2 regions of the Piscibacillus sp. B03 genome follow, and region 2 is predicted to be linked to the other one. Evidence: riboswitches for the same ligand, from Rfam matches in the RefSeq annotation. Region 2 holds a riboswitch; the other holds the start of a gene.
The links. A riboswitch is a leader RNA that binds a small molecule or an ion and turns the genes downstream of it on or off. The one in region 2 is predicted to bind S-adenosylmethionine.

Region 1 (9,835 bases), on a different contig from region 2:
TGCTAAGTACATCCTATATATTAGGGCTACTTTTATTACTGTTTGGAAGCAATATTTTTGTACTATCTCTTAGCATTTTGTTTGCAGGTGCATCTCAAGGGGCTAGCATTGCCTTATCGTTAGCGTTGTTGAGCTTGCGAGCAAGAGATGCCAAGCAAGCGGCTAATTTATCTGGTATGGCGCAATCAATTGGCTATTTATTAGCAGCGATTGGTCCATTTACGGTAGGGGTCATTTTCGACCTATTTAGTTCATGGACACCATCATTAGTTTTGTTTATTATCATTGCAACGGCTATGTTTATAGCGGGGCTCGGTGCAGGAAAAGATCGCTACGTAACACCAGAAGAGTCATAATGGAGTGTTTAAAATGAAAAAAATAGATCGCTTTAAATCCTATATGAAGGAGCATGAAAATTTATTAAGCTGTCCGATTTGCGGAGACTCAATGGATGTACAAGATCATCACGTGTTATGTCGTCAAAACCACTCTTTTGACATTGCGAAAAAGGGATATGTCAATATGATGACGCAACCTGTGCATACCAAGTATGATAAGGAGCTGTTTGAAGCGCGATATCAAATGATTCAGCATGGCCTGTACAAGCCATTGCATGAAAAAGTCGCTGAAATAGTAGGTGAGCGCCAGTCCGTAATCGATTTAGGGTGCGGAGAAGGCTCTCACTTGACTGACATCACGAGGTTGACTGAGCGACAGACAATTAAAGCAGGACTTGATATAGCAAAAGAGGGAGTTATGACGGCTGCTAAGTATCACCAAGATACAATCTGGTGTGTTGGTGATTTAGCAAAGGTTCCGTTTAAACAGGCAAGCTTTGATGTGGTGCTGAATATATTATCACCAGCCAATTATCAGGAGTTTAAACGATTGTTATCAGATGATGGAATCGTTATTAAAGTCATTCCGAATAGCGGGTATTTGAAAGAACTGAGGGAGGCTTTCTACGATGGTGATGACTTTGATAACCAAGATACGAAGGACCGTTTTAAAGAGAGCATGCATGAGATTGATGAGTACCGAGTGACTTATCAGAAACCATTATCATCTGAACTACTCCCGTTGTTATTAAAAATGACGCCATTAACATGGAATATAGAGGAACCAGTTGAACTTGATATAACAGAAGTAACAGTGGATCTAGACGTTTTAGTTGGCAAAGGGGAATAATCGTGAAACAAATTTATGCATATGAAGATGTGAGTGATTATCAGAAATACGAGAATGTGACAAAGAAGCTGATTGAGCAACTAAGGCCATATCAATCTAAGTTACAAGCGGACTCTCTATTAAATGATTTACCAAAAGGGATTGTCTGGACAACTTCAGAGCTTGCGACAACAACTTTTTCGCAAATTCCCATTCCAGCTTTTACGAACAGAGATTTAATATACATCTCGCCAGATTTAGATGAGTGGAAACAGCTTTTCTTAAAGCAATTAGAAGGTCAGGATTTACCGGGAATTCGTCATTATTATGAAACCATATCAGCCAAGCATGTGTTGGCGATTTTAGCACATGAATTAACACATCATATCGATCTATTTCCGGATGAGTTTGATGACGAGCGACATGATAGTATTTGGTTTGAAGAGGGGATGTGCGAGTATTTGCCCCGAAAGTATTTATTCACTGATGAAGAGTTCAAACAATTTGTAAACATTGAACGTAAACTAGTGGAAGTTTTTGAGAATCGATATGGGGGTCATTCCTTGGATGATTTCGGTGCTAAATCATATGAGGGAAGTTTAACGAGTATAATGTATGATTATTGGCGCAGCTTTTTAGCCGTTAAGCAATTAGTCGATCAACACAACGGAAAAGTGAGGGCTGTGCTTGATCAATACAATGAATGGCATCAATCTGGGAGACAAATGCCATTGAAGGAGTATTTTTCAATAAAATAAAAAAAGCCGCCTAGTAGCGGCTTATTTATTTCCAAAAAACTCTTCTGCTTCTTTTAGAAATTTTTCTTCCCCAGGCATGAGCTCAAAATCTTCCACGATGGCTGCAACTGGACATACAGATACACACGCACCGCAGTTGATACATACATCAGGGTCTATGTAAAATTGATCCTTGCCTTCTTCGATGCAATCCACAGGGCACACTTCAACGCACTCTGCTGCTTTTTCCGATTGGCAAGGACTTGTAATGACAAACGCCATAGTTGTTCCTCCTTTTTTACCTTCACTTACAACGATAATCATTTGATGAAGGTCTTGTCAAAGGATTAAACTATGGTAATTCGTACATTTTTGTTAACCACCTGACATCCGCACGGTTAAAATCTATAAAAATTAATATTATAAAACAAGCAGTTAATAGAATTGTTAGTCTCAGAATAACTGTTCAATTTGGTAGGGTGAAAGGTGTATTCCCTGAGTGATGAGTATCGCTAACCGTATCCTCCAACATGGCCCATTCATGATCCCTCTCATTTTCGTGAAATTAGTTGGTCCTAACACTGGAGCTATGAAAAAAGATCCTTTCACTGAGCTAACAACTGCTTATTCAAAGGGGCTTAACAATATGTTTAGCCCTTTTGTTTTACATAAATAACACTTACAATCTAGAAAATTTTGTAATATAATACTATTAAGCTTGTTGATAAGAGGTGTTTCAGAATGAATAAAAAACAAAGGGAACCTAAAGATCGTAAGGACCGTTCTGGCTATGTAGATGCAATTTTGGCAATCCCAGAATTATTTATAATTCCATTTCGTTTTTTAATCCGTGGAGTTGTTAGTTTTTTTAAGTCTCTCTATTGACACACCATTAAAAAATTGCCATCTAAATCTTTAAAAACAAAAAATTGATCAAATTGAACGTCGGTAACTAATTCCACCCCATTTTCCTTCATAAATGAATATGACTCATGGATATCATCTGTAGCAAACTGGATTACGGGAGCTTTTAGAGTTGGTAATAAGTCACCTTCTTCACGCCATGCAGGCATGGAGTCTAGTATTATTCCTGTTCCTTCAGTTTTTGCCACGAACAAGTGCCCTTGATGAAATTCGCCTTCACTTAATCCAAGATATTTAGAATACCATTCTTGTGCCTGTACAACGTCATTTACTGGGATAAACACCACATTCACTTTATTTTTTATAGGACTTTTAATCATTTTAATTCCTCCTTCAGTAATACTTCATTCTACATAAATACAATTTTTTCCTTGTTATAATACTTAAATAAAATTCGTTCATACTAAAGTGTAGGATTAAAAGGAGGTTATCAGCATGGATCAAGACATGAATTACGGAGAAGATTATAAGTTCATCCCCGCTACGTCCATTTCGAGTGGTGCTGGTATGCAATTGCTACCAGATGTATATTGTCATACGATTCAAATTGTGAATATCGCATTAGTTGGTGAACAAGAACATTTTGTATTAGTGGATGCAGGTATGCCACACTCATCAGACGGTATTATAAACATTGTAGAGGAACGTTTCGGTGATAATGCTAAGCCAGAGACGATTGTGTTGACGCACGGACATTTTGATCATGTTGGAGCAATAATCGAGCTTGTTGAACATTGGGATATTCCAGTATATGCACACCGGTTAGAAATCCCGTACTTAACGGGAAGACAGAGGTATCCTGAACCTGACTCAACGGTTGAAGGTGGAATGGTCGCTAAGATGTCGCCGTTTTTTCCAAATGAACCAATTAATCTAGGGGACCATGTTCAGCCATTGCCTAATGATGGGACAGTTCCTTTTATGGATGGTTTCAATTGGGTACACACACCGGGCCATACCCCTGGGCATGTGTCATTTTTTAGAGATGAAGATGGAGCACTTATTGTAGGGGATGCGTTTGTGACAGTTAAACAGGAAAACTTATTTGATGTTATGACACAAGATAAAGAGATTAGTGGGCCTCCAAGGTATTTAACAACGGATTGGAAAGCTGCCAAGGAGTCGGTTCGTAAACTTTCGCAGCTTCACCCTACTATTGCTGTGACAGGGCACGGTGCTCCTATGGTTGGTGAAGAGTTAACAAATAACTTGAACAAGCTTGTTCGTGAATTCGATCAAATAGCAAAACCTGACCATGGAAAATATGTGGATCCTGATGTTCATTAATCATTATTTTATTGTCATATAGAAATTGTCCTCGACATAATATTTTGTATATCTATTGTTGACAAGAATATGTTACCGTGCTAAGATATCAATTAATTCAAAATTAAATAAAATTTTCAACTCTTATCTAGAGTGGCTGAGGGACTGGCCCGACGACGCCCGGCAACCTTCAAACAACGGTTTGAAAGGTGCTAATTCCTGCAAAGCAAATGTGTGCTTTGAGAGATGAGAGGGACCATTATATTAAGGTGTCGTATATACTGGCCTCTCTGCTCAAAGCAGGGAGGCTTTTTTAGTTGATTAAAAATGTTACGGAAGGAGGGATGGTGATGGGAAATTTGATCTCATACCAAACAGATACTATTTCCATTCCCAATTTTAGTTTAGAAAGTGGAGAGCATTTTGAGGAAGTGCAATTAGCCTATGAACGCTGTGGGCCTGAGGAGGCGCCAGTAATTTTAATTTGCCACGCGCTGACAGGAAATCAATACGCAGTTGGTACAGATTCAGAGCCAGGTTGGTGGCGAGGGTTAGTTCAAGAAGGTGGCTACATCGATTTAAGAGCTTATCAAGTTATAACGTTTAACGTTTTAGGAGGTTGCGATGGGTCCACGGGGCCGGGTTCAATTGGGCCAAATGGTGAATCATACCAGGAACATTTTCCAAAATTAACGGTTCGTGATTTGGTTGAAGTCCAGTTCGTGGCATTAAACATGTTAGGAATTAATCATTTGAAGGCTGTTATTGGAGGGTCACTTGGAGGGATGCAGGTTCTAGAATGGGGTCTGATGTATCCAGATTTCATGGATGCGATTTTCCCAATTGCAGTTACTCCGACATTTAGTGATTATGCGATTGCGTTTAACTATATTGCTAAGCAGGCGATTGTTTATGATTTGCAAGATGGTGATCATCCGGAAAAAGGTTTGAGCTTAGCTCGAATGGTTGGCATGGTTACGTATCGTTCGCACGACTTGTTTAGTAAGCGTTTTGCAAGAAGTGAAATTGATGGGGACTTTGATGTTGAATCTTACTTGAATCATCAAGGCGAGAAACTAGCGAAGCGATTTAATCCATATAGCTATATAAGGTTACTGGAAGTCATGAATAGCCATGATATTGCTCGGAATCGTGGTAGTTATCAGGGAGTAATTCAAAAGTATCGAGCTCCGGTATTCGCGTTAGGGTTTAATAACGATTTGTTGTACCCAGCAAGCGAACTCAATAGGTTTGTAACAGACATTCAAGATGCTGGAGGATATGCTGAATTTCTAGAAGTTAAAACGATTTTTGGGCACGATGGGTTTTTAGTGGAGTTTGAAAAGTGGGGCCCATTTATTCAAGAGAAATTATCATCATTAACGGCAAAGGCCGTTTAAATACAAAAAGGGAGCGATTATAATGAGCGAGAAAAATTACAGATTAGAAACAGTGAGTATTCATGGAGGATTAGAGGCAGACCCAGCAACAGGTTCACGTGCTTTACCAATTTACCAAACCAATTCTTATAAGTTTAATGATACTGAGCATGCAGCTGATTTATTCGCTTTAAAAGAGCAAGGCTTTATTTACACGCGTATAGGAAATCCAACGGTAGGCGCATTAGAGGAGCGAGTTGCTCAGTTAGAAGGTGGAATTGGAGCGTTAGCATTATCAAGTGGAATGGCGGCGATTTCTACAGCCATTTTCAATATTGCAGAAGTTGGTGATGAAATCGTATCAGCGTCAACACTATATGGTGGTACGTACAATCTATTCTCAACAACATTACCGAAGCACGGGATAACAACGCATTTTGTTGATCCAAAAGATCCTGAGAATTTCAAGGAAGCGATCACACCTAAGACGAAAGCTATTTTCGCTGAAACGATTGGAAATCCAGGTCTGACAGTGCTAGATATAGAACGTGTAGCAGAAATTGCACATGAAGCAGGATTGCCATTAATTATCGATAATACATTTGCAACGCCATATTTATGCCGTCCCATCGACTTCGGAGCAGATATTGTCGTACACTCCGCAACGAAGTGGTTAGGTGGGAACGGTACAACATTAGGTGGCATCATTGTTGATGGAGGCAAGTTTAATTGGAACACAGAAAAATTCCCTGGATTTACGCAGCCAGACCCAAGTTATAACGGGATTGTGTATGCTGAGGCGTTACCTGAAGCGGCGTTTATCACAAAAGCGCGCGTGCAGTTACTTCGTGATACAGGTGCGGCACTAAGCCCATATAATGCATTCCAGATTGCACTTGGCATCGAGACGTTACATGTTCGTTTAAAAGAGCATGTCGCTAACGCGCGTAAGGTTGTTGAGTATTTAGAGGCCCATCCTGGAGTGGATTGGGTGTTATATCCTGAACAAGAGAGTCATCATTCTTCTGAACTTGTGAAAAAGTATTTACCTAAAGGCGCTGGATCTGTTGTAGTATTCGGCATCAAAGGTGGGCGTGAAGCAGGGGCAAAGGTTATCAACAATGTTGAGTTATGGTCACATTTGGCGAATGTGGGTGATGCGAAAAGTTTAATCATTCACCCTGCAAGCACAACCCATCAGCAGTTAAGTGACGAAGAAATCAAATCGACAGGCGTCACAGAAGATCTCATTCGTTTGTCAGTTGGAATTGAGCATATCGATGATTTACTGGCTGACTTGGAGCAAGCGATCTTCACGGCAACAGGTGAATCATCTAAGCAGGAAACTGTGAAGGCATAATGGGTTCAATCAAAGTCGCTATACTAGGTTTTGGCACTGTAGGAAGTGGCGTTTATGAGTTGATTGAGGCACAACAGGAGCGTTTGATTCAGTTGACTGGTCGCCGAGTCGAGGTTGTGGCTGTCTTGGTGGAGGATGTAAGTCGACAACGTGACGTTAGACCTGACGTGCTTGTGACAGATGATTTTGAAGACATTTTACGGTTGCCGGAGTTGGATGTAGTGTTTGAAGCGATTGTCGGTGTGGAGCCTGGGTTTACGCACTTAAAGAAGGCGATTGAATCTGGCGTTCAAGTGGTCACCGCGAATAAAGAGCTTTTTGCCCATAAAGGAATTGAGCTTAGAGAGCTTGCTGAAGAGTGCGACGTTCAGGTTGGCTTTGAAGCAACAGTGGCGGGAGGCGTGCCAATTATTGGCGCCCTCACACAGTTGCTCCGAATGAACCGAATCGTCAAGGTTGAAGCAATTTTGAATGGCACATCGAACTATATGTTAACCAAAATGCGAGAAGAGCAAATGACGATTGATGAAGCGTTGAGCGAGGCACAAGCCTTAGGTTACGCAGAAGCTGACCCAACGAATGATATTGAGGGATTTGATGCACTGTTTAAGGTTGTGATTTTGTCAGAGTTATTAACTGAAGTTAAAGTTGACTGGAATCAGGTGCGATGTTCAGGGATTAGTAATTTAACTTCAGGTGACATCAATCACGCATCGACACGTGGCGAGCGAATCAAGCATGTCGGAAGACTTTTGATTGATGAGGAAGGGCAGGTTGAAGCGGAAGTTAGGCCTGTGTCTGTGGATGAAGCTCATAAATTGTATTCCATTGAAGGAGTCGATAACGGAGTTGTGGTGACAGCCGATTTGGTCGGGGAATTAGTTTTCCAAGGACCTGGAGCTGGTAAGTACCCAACAGCAAGCGTCATGATTGAGGATTTAGTCTTAATTTCTAAGTCCATTAAAAAAACTGCAGTTAGTAGGTGAAAAAGCGTCCGCGGACGCTTTTTTACATCTTGATTTCCTGGAAAGATTTTATAAAATATTAATTAACTATATTAGAAGGAGGTTTTATATATTTGATCTTGAAAGACCATTCCCACTCACCTTTCCACCTTCAGCTTGAAGCACTTGACGGAAGGGTGCTACCTCAGCATTCAAATTACAAGAAGTACGAAAAATCACTTTACCAAGAACGCTCCGGCTATTTCGGAGAACGCGCCCTCGACTACCCACTTAAGAAAATCCAATTTCCCCATTTTGTGACTCACCACACCCGGCTTGAAGTCAACCACGTAAACTTTCAGATGGACACCAACCTATGGACACCGAGATATAACCTAATTATTGAAGCGAAAGACTATACGGGCCACATCTCATTAAGGGATGGATTCAACCAGATCGTTCAACAAAAAGAAGTCGCGGGACAGAAGGTAACGAACGTGTACGATGATCCCGTTTTGCAAGTCGAGGAACAAAAACTACAACTAGAATTATGGCTAGAAACACAAGGGCTACCTGTCCTCCCGATTGAGACTCTTGTCGTCATGACGAATCCCCGCGTCATTTTAAATGCCACACAGAACTCCATTTACCAAGAAAAAGTCATTCCCTTAAGTAAACTTTCATCTAAATTAAGAGAAATTAATCAACATTATAATCACGAGCACTTAACACTTGCTGAAACCCGGCGGCTAGCCAGCTTCGTCGCAAGCCAACACCAGCCATGGAAGCCAGACGTATTCCATAGATTAGGCCTCGGACCAGGCGAAATTAGGCGAGGCGTCCGCTGCCCAAGCTGCCGAACCCTCCCAATGAAATGGGAACGCCTACGGTTTGAATGTTCCGAATGTGGACTGCGCTCCGCCGACGCTTACATAGGCGCATTGAAGGAATTTTTCTTACTTTATGGAGATCAGATTACCAATCGACAGTTTAGGTGGTGGACTGGGGTGGAGTCGCCAAGAACCGCAAATGCAATGCTCAAAAGAGCTAAATTGATAAAAGTAGGTGATAACAAAAAAACTTTTTATAGACTGAGTTACGATTACGAAAACGATTTTAATGATTTCACTACTAATAAGAAACCTGCAGGTAAATTTAAAAAACATGCAGGTATTTTTTAAAAACCTACAGGTAAATCAAAAAAACATACAGGTAAAACTGAAAAACTTGCAGGTAAATCAAAAAAACATGTTGATAAATCTCTTAAACCTGCAGGTAAAGCCGTATTCAAATATGTCAAAACCCGTCCTCAGACGGGTTTTCCCCTTCAAACAAGATTTCCCAATTGCAAATCGCCTTGATATATTGTAAAATTTATCTTTGGAAAAAATCATTCTACGTACTTATACGTAAGAAAATTCAATTATGAGGTGGTTTTATTTATGGGAGATAAAACTTATCGCGTATTGCTGTATTATAAGTACGTTCATATCGACAATCCAGAAGAATTGACGAAAGAACATCTGAAATTCTGTAAGGATGTAGGTCTTAAGGGACGTATTTTAATCGCGGAAGAAGGTATTAATGGTACGGTGTCTGGTACCATTGAACAAACAGACAAATACATGGAAGAGCTTCGTCGTGATCCGCGCTTCAAGGATATTGAGTTTAAGATCGATGAAGCGGATGGGCACGCGTTTAAGAAGATGCATGTGCGTCATCGTCCGGAGATTGTGAGTCTTCGTTTAGAAGATGATATTGATCCGAACGAACTTACCGGTAACTACCTTGAGCCTAAAGAGTTCAAGAAGTTATTAGAAGATGAGAATACAATTGTGTTGGATGCGCGTAACGACTATGAGTATGACTTAGGTCATTTCCGTGGTGCGATTCGCCCTGACATTAAGACGTTCAAAGAGCTTCCAGATTGGGTAAAAGAAAATAAGGACATGCTTGAAGGTAAGCGTATTTTGACTTACTGCACAGGTGGTATTCGCTGTGAGAAATTCTCTGGTTGGTTGAAGCGTGAAGGTTTTGAAGACGTTAATCAACTACATG
Region 2 (9,835 bases):
TGCCGATCTAGGTACGTTTTGGCGATCGCATATGCCGTTTAAGGAGTATCACCGTGATGAAGACAATGATGCTTACGATCAATGTTTGCTTAAAGCGTACAAAATGATTCATGACCTTGGTGATGAGGCAGCCAAACAGCACGTCGAACAAATGCCTTTCTATGATGAATTAAATAAGCTTGATTAATTCCAAAAAACGACACCCATTCAGAAAATCCAAATGGGTGTCTTTCTTTATTCTTCAGGTATTTCTTTTGCTTGTTGATTATAGTCTGTATAATCACGTTTAATTTCTTGGCTAATTGAGGTTTCATTTTGTTCACTACTAAAACTAGTATTAATTGAGACAACTTCATAAGTATCTTGGTTAATTACGATTTCAACCTTCACTTCTTTAACATCAAGCTGAGCCTCTTTTATTGGTAACTCAGAGCCTCCGAATGTTGCTGTTTCTAATTGGTTTTTAACGTATGATTGAAAGTCCTCACCTTCACCGTTCATCACCAATGTAGCGTATTCATCACCTTTTTTTAACTCAAATTGATCTTCCATCGTTTGAAATAATTCTATTAAAACAGGTAGATGACGTTGTTTTTCTATTAACTCTGGTAACTGACTAATATTTTCATCAGAAATAGGTTGCAACGAATCATCTTGTTGAAGCGAGTATAATTGTTCATCTTTATAAACGATTGATAAATCCAAGCCAGTCGCTTTAACTTCTGTTAAAAATTGAAAAGGATCCATTTCTATGTAAGTAGACTCCTCTTGTTCCACAATGATTGGTTCATTGATTTCTGGTACGACAACTTCTTGATTGAGTGAATAATTCATCGAATAGTCCTGAACCTCTTCAAGATTATTAGATATTTTCTCAAATACTTCCGTTGCGTTATCACTTGATGTCTGTTGTTCATCATCCGAACATCCAGCCAGTAAAAGTAAAATAACTGCAACCATTACTACAAATTTCTTCATTTTTGTTCCCCCTAAAGTTAGTTCTTAAGTTCTATTTTTAGTAATTATTATAAATAGTGTTTATATATTATTCGTATGAGGAATAGTATTTATGAGAGTTAAATTAATAGAAAAGGTGGGAAGGCATCATGAAAAAAATTACTTACTTAATCGCATTAACAGCACTTATTCTAATAACAATACCATATTCTCTATCTGATATAAATGCAGAATCTAGTTCTTATAATTCCGAAGATTTTTCAAAGCATGTTGTATCTTCAAAAGTGACAGGACAAGCTGATTGGACGAGTGAACAAGCTGAACTATCAAATGAAGATATTAATCAGGTCCTTAACCAGTTTATGGACCAACTTGTTCAAGAAACGGATGATCAGTGGAAAGTGTTAAACTATCAATCACTAGAAGAATACAAGTCTAGCTTTGATCAAATCGCAGAGCGTAAAGTAGTAGATTATTTTGTAGATGAAATTTATTATGAAGAAGGGCAAACCTTATATCTTAAAGGAATGGACACGCCACCATGGTTTGATTCGGATCAAGATTTTAACAAAGAACAACTAGACGACGAAACGTACCGCATTACTCAAGATAATGAGTCGGACTTTTATGGGAATTATCGTATTGTCATTGATCTAAAATTGAATGAGAATGGAGAACCGTATATAATAAATGTACAATACCAATAATTCTCAAACATAAAGGAATGTAACCGACGCGTGGAAGTATTCAAAGACTATTACAACAATACAGTAAAATTAGTAATCGGAAGAGAAGCATTTTCAAAACAACCAAAGCATGTGTGGGTCATCACACGTTATCAAAATCAATGGCTTTTAACAAAGCACTCAGATCGAGGCATTGAGTTCCCTGGGGGCAAGGTTGAAGAAGGGGAAATATCTGAAGAGGCCGCCATCCGTGAAGTCAAAGAAGAGACGGGTGGTTTAGTTTCAGAGCTTTATTTCATCGGACAATATTATGTCGATGGAAAAGGTGGAGATATTATTAAAAACATCTATTTCGCTGATGTTGATGTTTTAGAGGATGAAGCACACTATTACGAAACAGAAGGCCCGGTCTTAATGGACGATTTACCGAAAAATATAAAGCGAGACCGACGCTTTAGCTTTATGATGAAGGATCAAGTTTTAGTAAAAGCAATGAAAATAGTAGAAGAACGGTTTTTGACATAGCACTCGAGCAAATCGGGTGTTTTTTATTTGCTCACTGATTCAAATAATGTTGCTTATGTTTTATAAAACTACCTCAGAAAAACATCGAATTCATTGATTTTACCGACATTATCCTTAGGCACAGCGACAATGGATTGATAGGATCAGCATCACGAGCGATTAAGTCCCTTCCCCCATCCTATGCTATACTAGTGAAAAGGAGGTGCTTCCATGGATCCAACCAAACGACCATCCATTAAGCCCGGTCAGTCTGTATCCATTGTTCTAAAACGTGATCAGAGTTCAGGTCGCTTAACCAACGGTATAGTCGGCGAAATTTTAACCAATAGCCCTCATCATCCACACGGCATCAAAGTCCGATTAACATCAGGCGATGTCGGACGTGTGAAGGAGATTCATCTTGATTAACCCTATCCAACTCATTGGATGGGTTTTGTTTTAAAACGTAAAGATAACATTAAAACTGACAAAATAGACACATCTACTAAAAAAAGAAATGCCTTTATATAGGCATTTCTTAGGTTTAATCCACTTGGAGATTTAAGTTTCAAAAATGTGTTATCCGTATGATATATATCTAGTTATTTGACGTTTTCTCCAAAATTGGAACGTCTTTTTAAATATTATTTATATGTCGGACCTGCTTGACGGATGTCGTCAGTCACGTGGTCGAACTTTTTGAAGTTATCATGGAACTTGCTAGCTAATTCTTTAGCTTTCACATCATAAGCATCTTTGTCATTCCAAGTTTTCTTAGGGTTTAAGACGTCACTTGGAACGCCTGGGCAATGTGTTGGAATCGATAGGCCAAAGAACTCATCTTGTGTTGTTTCAACGTTGTTTAACTCACCTTCTAGGGCTGCTTGAACCATCGCACGAGTGTAGCTAAGTTTCATACGGCTACCTTCACCATATGATCCACCAGTCCAGCCAGTGTTAACTAAGAATACTTGAGCATCATGCTCATCAATTTTCTCACCTAACATTTTCGCATATTCTGCTGCAGGTAATGGTAAGAATGGTGAACCGAAGCATGCTGAGAATGTAGCTTCTGGCTCTGTTACACCGCGTTCTGTACCAGCTAATTTACTTGTGTAACCACTTAAGAAGTGATACATCGCTTGTTCTTTCGTTAATTTACTGATTGGAGGTAAAACTCCGAATGCGTCAGCTGTTAAGAATACGATTGTATTAGGGTGACCTGCAATGCTAGGCTCGATAATGTTATCGATATGATCAATCGCATAAGCGGCACGTGTATTTTCAGTTAAGCTTGTGTCGTCATAATCCGGTAAGCGTGACTCTTCATCAACGACAACGTTTTCTAAAACGGCGCCAAAGCGAATCGCATTGTAAATCTGCGGTTCTTTTTCTTCTGAAAGGTTTACACATTTTGCATAACAGCCACCTTCAATGTTGAAGATTCCGTTTTGCGACCAAGCATGCTCATCATCACCGATTAAACGACGGTTTGGATCAGCTGATAATGTTGTTTTACCTGTGCCGGAAAGTCCGAAGAATAATGCCACATCGCCTTCTCCACCAACATTCGCTGAGCAGTGCATTGGTAGAACATCTTGTTTCGTTGGAAGCATATAGTTCATAACTGAGAAAATTGATTTCTTAATTTCTCCAGCATACTCCGTACCACCAATTAACACGATGCGGTGTTTGAATGATACTATCACAAATGCTTCAGAGTTCGTTCCGTCTACTTCAGGATTAGCTTTGAAGTGTGGAGCCGATACTACTGTGAACTCTGCATTGTGGTTAGCTAATTCTTCATCGGTTGGACGAATAAATAACTGATTCGCAAATAGATTATGCCATGCAAACTCAGTTACTACTTGGATTGGTAAGCGGTACTTTTCATCAGCACCTGCAAAACCATCAAACGTAAAGATCTCATCTCGTTCAGATAAGTAATCTGTTACCTTATTAAATAGATTTAAGAAAATATCTTCGCTGATTGGTTGGTTAACTGAACCCCAATCCACTTTATCCTTTGTTTCTTCATCTTCCACAATAAATTTATCTTTTGGCGAACGTCCTGTATACTTTCCAGTCGTGGCACGAACAGCACCAGTTGACGTTAACATACCTTCTTCTCTAGATAAAATACGTTCTACTAAACTGGCGATTGGTAAATTCGCCTGATTATTTTTATGTTGATTAAGCTGAGATACAGACGCTTGAACATTCATAGTTTTCACACCTAACCATCCTTTTCAATACAAAATTATTCATAATTAATAAGTTTATTTGATTAATAGTATAACACATTTATTTTAATAAACCATACTAATTGAATAATTTTTCATAATTTTTCTTAATGCCGTTCTTTATTATAAATTAAAATGTAAGCCTGTCATAGTGATAAGATTATAGTTTTTTGAACTGTTTTTAACTTTTATGTGTTAAAGGCTGCAAAATTATATTTATTGTCCCTTTAATATGACAAAAATTAATATTAAAATCCAAGTCTTATAAATTATGCGAGGGCGTGAAGTTGGGTCAATATCCATTGACACTCGTGTGGTTTCAAGTTATGATAAATCAGAACGGTACGTCTCTTATCAAGAGCAGTGGAGGGTGCAGGCCCTATGAAACTCAGCAACCATCACATATGTGACAGGTGCTAACCTGATGCAAGGGGAAGATCCCTTGAACGATAAGAGTGAAAGGCCATGCGTAATGAACCTTTCCTCATAATTGTGGAAAGGTTTTTTCTGTGTTTTGGGTAAAATATCAATGAAGTTAATATAGCTTTTCACACATAAGAGAGCCGTTGAAGATCCAAATCGAGGAGGAAACGATTTTATGACACATCAACGTCGACTATTTACTTCCGAATCCGTAACGGAAGGCCATCCGGATAAAATTTGTGATCAAATCTCGGATGCAATTTTAGATGAAATTTTAAAGGAAGATCCAAATGCAAGGGTGGCTTGTGAAACGACAGTCACAACGGGCTTAGTATTAGTAACGGGTGAAATCTCAACGACAACTTACGTAGACATTCCAGCAATCGTTCGCGAAACGATTAAAGACATTGGTTACACACGTGCTAAATATGGCTTCGACGCTGAGACATGCTCAGTGCTGACATCCATTGACGAACAATCACCTGATATTGCACAAGGTGTTAACGAGGCATACGAGAAGCGTGAAGGTAGCATGACAGATGAAGAGATTGAAGCGATTGGTGCAGGTGACCAAGGGTTAATGTTCGGTTATGCGTCTAACGAAACTGAGGAACTGATGCCATTACCAATCTCGTTATCACATAAGCTTTCGAAACGTTTAAGTGACGTTCGTAAGTCTGGTGAGTTAGATTACTTACGTCCCGATGGTAAGACTCAGGTGACAGTAGAGTACGATGATGATGGACAACCTGAACGAGTGGATACAATTGTGATCTCAACTCAACACCATCCTGAAATTACATTACAACAAATTAATGATGATTTAATTGAAAAAGTCATTCGACCAGTTGTGCCGTCTGACTTAATTGATGACAAAACGAAGTACCTTATTAACCCAACAGGTCGATTTGTCATCGGTGGGCCACAAGGCGATGCTGGGTTGACAGGTCGTAAAATTATCGTTGATACGTACGGCGGATATGCTAGACACGGTGGCGGTGCCTTCAGTGGTAAGGATGCTACGAAAGTAGACCGATCAGCTGCTTATGCGGCACGTTACGTGGCAAAAAACATAGTGGCAGCTGGTTTAGCAGATGCATGTGAAGTGCAGCTAGCCTATGCTATTGGTGTTGCACAACCTGTATCTATTTCAGTAAACACATTTGGTACTGGAAAAGTTAAAGAAGCTAAAATCGTAGAAGCGATTCGTGAAACATTTGACCTTCGTCCAGCAGGTATTATTAAAATGTTAGATTTAAGAAGACCAATCTATAAAAAGACTGCTGCCTATGGTCATTTTGGACGAAATGATGAAGATTTTACATGGGAATATACTGATCGCGTAGATGAATTAAAAAAATATATTAATAATTAAAACAAATCGTGACAAAACTTACCTTATAAACGTCTTTATAATGAAAACAAAAATGACTTTATAAGGAGCATTCCTGTAATAAGAAAAATTGACCCTAGATGAGGTTATTTGGAGTTACACAAAAAAAGCCCTCCTTGGTAGTATAGAGAGTGTCACGTCACGAAACAATGACCTCGAAAATACCGAAGGAGGACTCAAAATGGATTTTACACAAAACAAACGATTAATGCAAATCACGGAAAACACAATTATTATCGGCGTTGATATCGCCAAACACAAGCACGTTGCGCGTGCTATTGATGATCGAGGAATCGATTTAACCAAACGATTCGTATTCCATAACACACTAGAGGGATTCAATGGATTCGTCCAATGGATCGAATCCTTATCACATGAATTAAACCGTTCTATCTTGTGGGCATGGAACCAACGGGTCATTATTGGCTAAACTTAGCTTACTTTTTAAAAGAACGAGGTCTTCATTGCGCAAATCGTACGTGACGGTCGGTATCATGAACCAACATTACCTGAGGATGTGTACGCTGAATTACGTGAAGGCATGAAGCTTCACGATATCATTCAAGAAGATCTTAATTCTATTCAAGCCCAAATGCATAATTTGTTAGGCTTTGATGATAAATGGACATTTGAAGCACGGATTAGCCGGTCGATATACAACCATTAGGGCTATGACCCACTTAAGGAGCATTTCCGGCAGCCACGCATGGATAGGTTGAACGAAGGAATTTACGCGCATTGACGCCGAGAGACATGGGAAGGTTTACCGCCATGTGAATGTGGAGATCCAGTCGTGCGATTATAAAAATTCCACTAAATTGGAATATATATCCAATTTGGGTGGTTGGATGGCCATTCAACTACCAATTTCAGCCTAATTTTGAATCAATTGGTGGCCACCACTTGATTCAAAAGCAATAAAACCATAAAAAATCAAAGAAAAACGGCGAAATTCTAAGAAATAATTAATTTATTGAGGGAGTGTTGTCTGTGTGCGGTTTTATTGGACTAATCAAGAATGAAGCATCTGAACCCAATGAACATCTCAAGCAACGGATGGCTAAGGCGAATAACCTGATTGCACACCGTGGACCTGATGATGAAGGGTATTATGTTGATTCTTGTGTATCGTTTGGTTTTAGGAGATTGAGTATTATTGATTTAGAGAGTGGCCACCAGCCATTATCTTACGAAGATCAACGGTACTGGATGGTCTTTAATGGTGAGATTTATAACTATGTAGAATTAAGAAAAGATTTATTAGAAGAAGGCTATGATTTTTCTACTGAATCGGATTCTGAAGTCATCCTAGCGTTATTTAAAAAATATCGCGGCGAGGCGTTTAAACGTTTAAGAGGAATGTTTGGCATTTTAATTTGGGATAAACAAGAACAAGAGCTTTTTGGAGCACGCGATCCATTTGGGATTAAGCCTTTGTTTTACTCAACAAATGACCAAGGAACATTCTTCGCATCAGAGAAAAAGAGCTTATTAGAAATCATGAACAGCCATCAGGAATTAGACCTTGATAGTTTACAACACTATCTAAGTTATCAATTCGTCCCAGAACCATACACACTTACTGAAAATATTAAAAAAGTCGAACCTGGTCACTACTTTCACATGAAGCCAGGTGAAGACCCTACTTTTGAAAAATATTATCAAGTTGAATTCAAGCCTAAGCATATAGAGAAAAATCAACTGATCTCTAATATTCAAGACGTGTTAATAGACTCGGTGAAGGTTCACATGCGTAGTGATGTTCCAGTCGGTTCTTTCTTATCAGGAGGAATTGACTCTACGATTATGGTCGCTTTGGCAAAAGAAATTAACCCTAATCTTAAAACCTTTTCTGTAGGGTTTGAACAAGAAGGTTACTCAGAAGTCGATGTCGCTAAAGAATCTGCAGAAGCATTAGGTGTTGAGAACATTTCATATACGATTACACCTGAAGAGTTTGTTTCTCGTCTACCAAAGATTATCTGGCATGCCGACGATCCTTTAGCAGATCCTGCTTGTGTACCTCTCTATTTTGTAAGTCGAGAAGCTAGCAAACACGTGACAGTTGTGTTGTCAGGCGAAGGCGCAGATGAGTTGTTTGGTGGTTATAATATTTATAGAGAACCACAATCGTTAGAAGTCTTTAACTCTATTCCAAAGCCAGCGAAACATTTACTTGGAAGAGTCGCAATGGTTTTGCCTGAAGGAGTTAAAGGGAAGAGCTTTTTAATACGAGGCACAACACCATTACAAGAACGATACATCGGTAATGCAAAAATGTTTGAAGAAGCGGAAAAAGCGTACTTACTACAAAATTATAATGAGTCGCTCCCTTATCAAACCATTACCAATCCACTCTATCAACAAGTGAAGAACGAACACCCTGTTACACAAATGCAGTACATTGATATGCATACGTGGATGCGGGGGGATATTTTATTGAAGGCAGACCGAATGACGATGGCTCATTCACTTGAGCTTCGCGTTCCATTTTTAGATCATGAAGTCATGAGAGTGGCCAGCCAAATTCCGGTTGAATATAAGATTGCGAACGGCACCACGAAATCAATTTTAAGAGAAGCGGTTCAAGGCATCGTGCCCGATCACGTGTTAAACCGTAAGAAATTAGGTTTCCCAGTTCCAATCCGTCACTGGTTGAAAGATGAACTTTACGACTGGGCTCGTAATCTTATTTTAGAAAGCCAAACTGATCATTTAATCAATAAACTATATGTCCTTAACTTATTAGAAAAACATTGCAAAGGAAAACTCGACTACAGCCGAAAAATATGGACAGTACTCATGTTCATGCTATGGCATCAAATTTTTGTCGAAGGCGTCTACAAACAAGAAGACCTCATTCACGATCAAAGCTTTGAAGTCGAAATCTTATCGTCATAAAATGATACCCACTAGATGCGCCATGCATCTAGTGGGTGTTTTTGGTTGAATATAATACTTCGCCTGATGCGGTGATACCTTTGATATTGACGGGGCTATGTATAGGTTTATTTACTTTTTTATAGAAGAAGGTATTCTCACTTGTTGTGAAAAGTTTAGCATCTTCATATACGTTACTCTGAACTTCAACTTCCACTGCCGCTAAATTCGGATTTAAAATTTGCCCGAAATAATAGGAGTACTCATCCTGGTCACTCTCATTTGCACTCCACGCTAGGTCCTTTTCCTCATGATTAGGGTAACTAATTGAAGCTAGGGTTTTATCGTGACCAACGTCATTTCTAAGTTCCCAATTTCCTAGCCAGTTTTGCTCTAATTTTGCAATCATAATGGAATGTTGATTCCTAAAAATCGTTAGCCACTCGTCATTAACCTTCTCAACGAGTAAAACATCTTCAGTTGGCGGCGACCAGTCTTTAGTTATATCGAAAACATCATTTTGATTCGGCAACTGTTGGTGGTTGTAGATGATGTATGTAGCGAAAACAATCCCTATGATTAATATACTAATTCCGATTATTTTATTCATACTCTCACTGCCGGATTTTGATTTTACCATAAAATTTCCAATTTATGTTCAATTTATGTTCAATTAATGTTACACTAAATTTAGCTCTTAAGGAAAAGTATGGAAACTTATAAATCATTGAAATAGGGGGCTAGATTAT

Region 1: another riboswitch for S-adenosylmethionine. It lies ahead of metX (homoserine O-acetyltransferase MetX); the one in region 2 lies ahead of metK (methionine adenosyltransferase).

Annotation. Positions count from the first base shown of each region.
Region 1 is NZ_JBQQCO010000011.1:57,870-67,704, reverse strand. It holds gene ACTWQB_RS09180 (CynX/NimT family MFS transporter) at 1-356, shown strand, start outside; gene ACTWQB_RS09175 (putative RNA methyltransferase) at 370-1,188, shown strand; gene ACTWQB_RS09170 (hypothetical protein) at 1,191-1,925, shown strand; gene ACTWQB_RS09165 (DUF362 domain-containing protein) at 1,947-2,186, opposite strand; gene ACTWQB_RS09160 (hypothetical protein) at 2,646-2,789, shown strand; gene ACTWQB_RS09155 (VOC family protein) at 2,783-3,148, opposite strand; gene ACTWQB_RS09150 (MBL fold metallo-hydrolase) at 3,264-4,115, shown strand; SAM riboswitch class I at 4,236-4,347, shown strand; gene metX (homoserine O-acetyltransferase MetX) at 4,445-5,494, shown strand; gene ACTWQB_RS09140 (O-acetylhomoserine aminocarboxypropyltransferase/cysteine synthase family protein) at 5,517-6,833, shown strand; gene ACTWQB_RS09135 (homoserine dehydrogenase) at 6,833-7,819, shown strand; gene ACTWQB_RS09130 (nuclease-related domain-containing protein) at 7,975-8,958, shown strand; gene trhO (oxygen-dependent tRNA uridine(34) hydroxylase TrhO) at 9,220-9,835, shown strand, end outside.
Region 2 is NZ_JBQQCO010000014.1:10,235-20,069, reverse strand. It holds gene ACTWQB_RS10530 (hydrolase) at 1-187, shown strand, start outside; gene ACTWQB_RS10525 (DUF6612 family protein) at 235-978, opposite strand; gene ACTWQB_RS10520 (hypothetical protein) at 1,107-1,664, shown strand; gene ytkD (RNA deprotection pyrophosphohydrolase) at 1,695-2,168, shown strand; gene ACTWQB_RS10510 (YwbE family protein) at 2,379-2,576, shown strand; gene pckA (phosphoenolpyruvate carboxykinase (ATP)) at 2,792-4,372, opposite strand; SAM riboswitch class I at 4,739-4,846, shown strand; gene metK (methionine adenosyltransferase) at 4,989-6,188, shown strand; partial or broken gene ACTWQB_RS10495 (IS110 family transposase) at 6,388-6,813, shown strand; gene ACTWQB_RS10490 (hypothetical protein) at 6,984-7,127, shown strand; gene asnB (asparagine synthase (glutamine-hydrolyzing)) at 7,197-9,107, shown strand; gene ACTWQB_RS10480 (hypothetical protein) at 9,136-9,696, opposite strand; gene ACTWQB_RS10475 (MazG-like family protein) at 9,834-9,835, shown strand, end outside.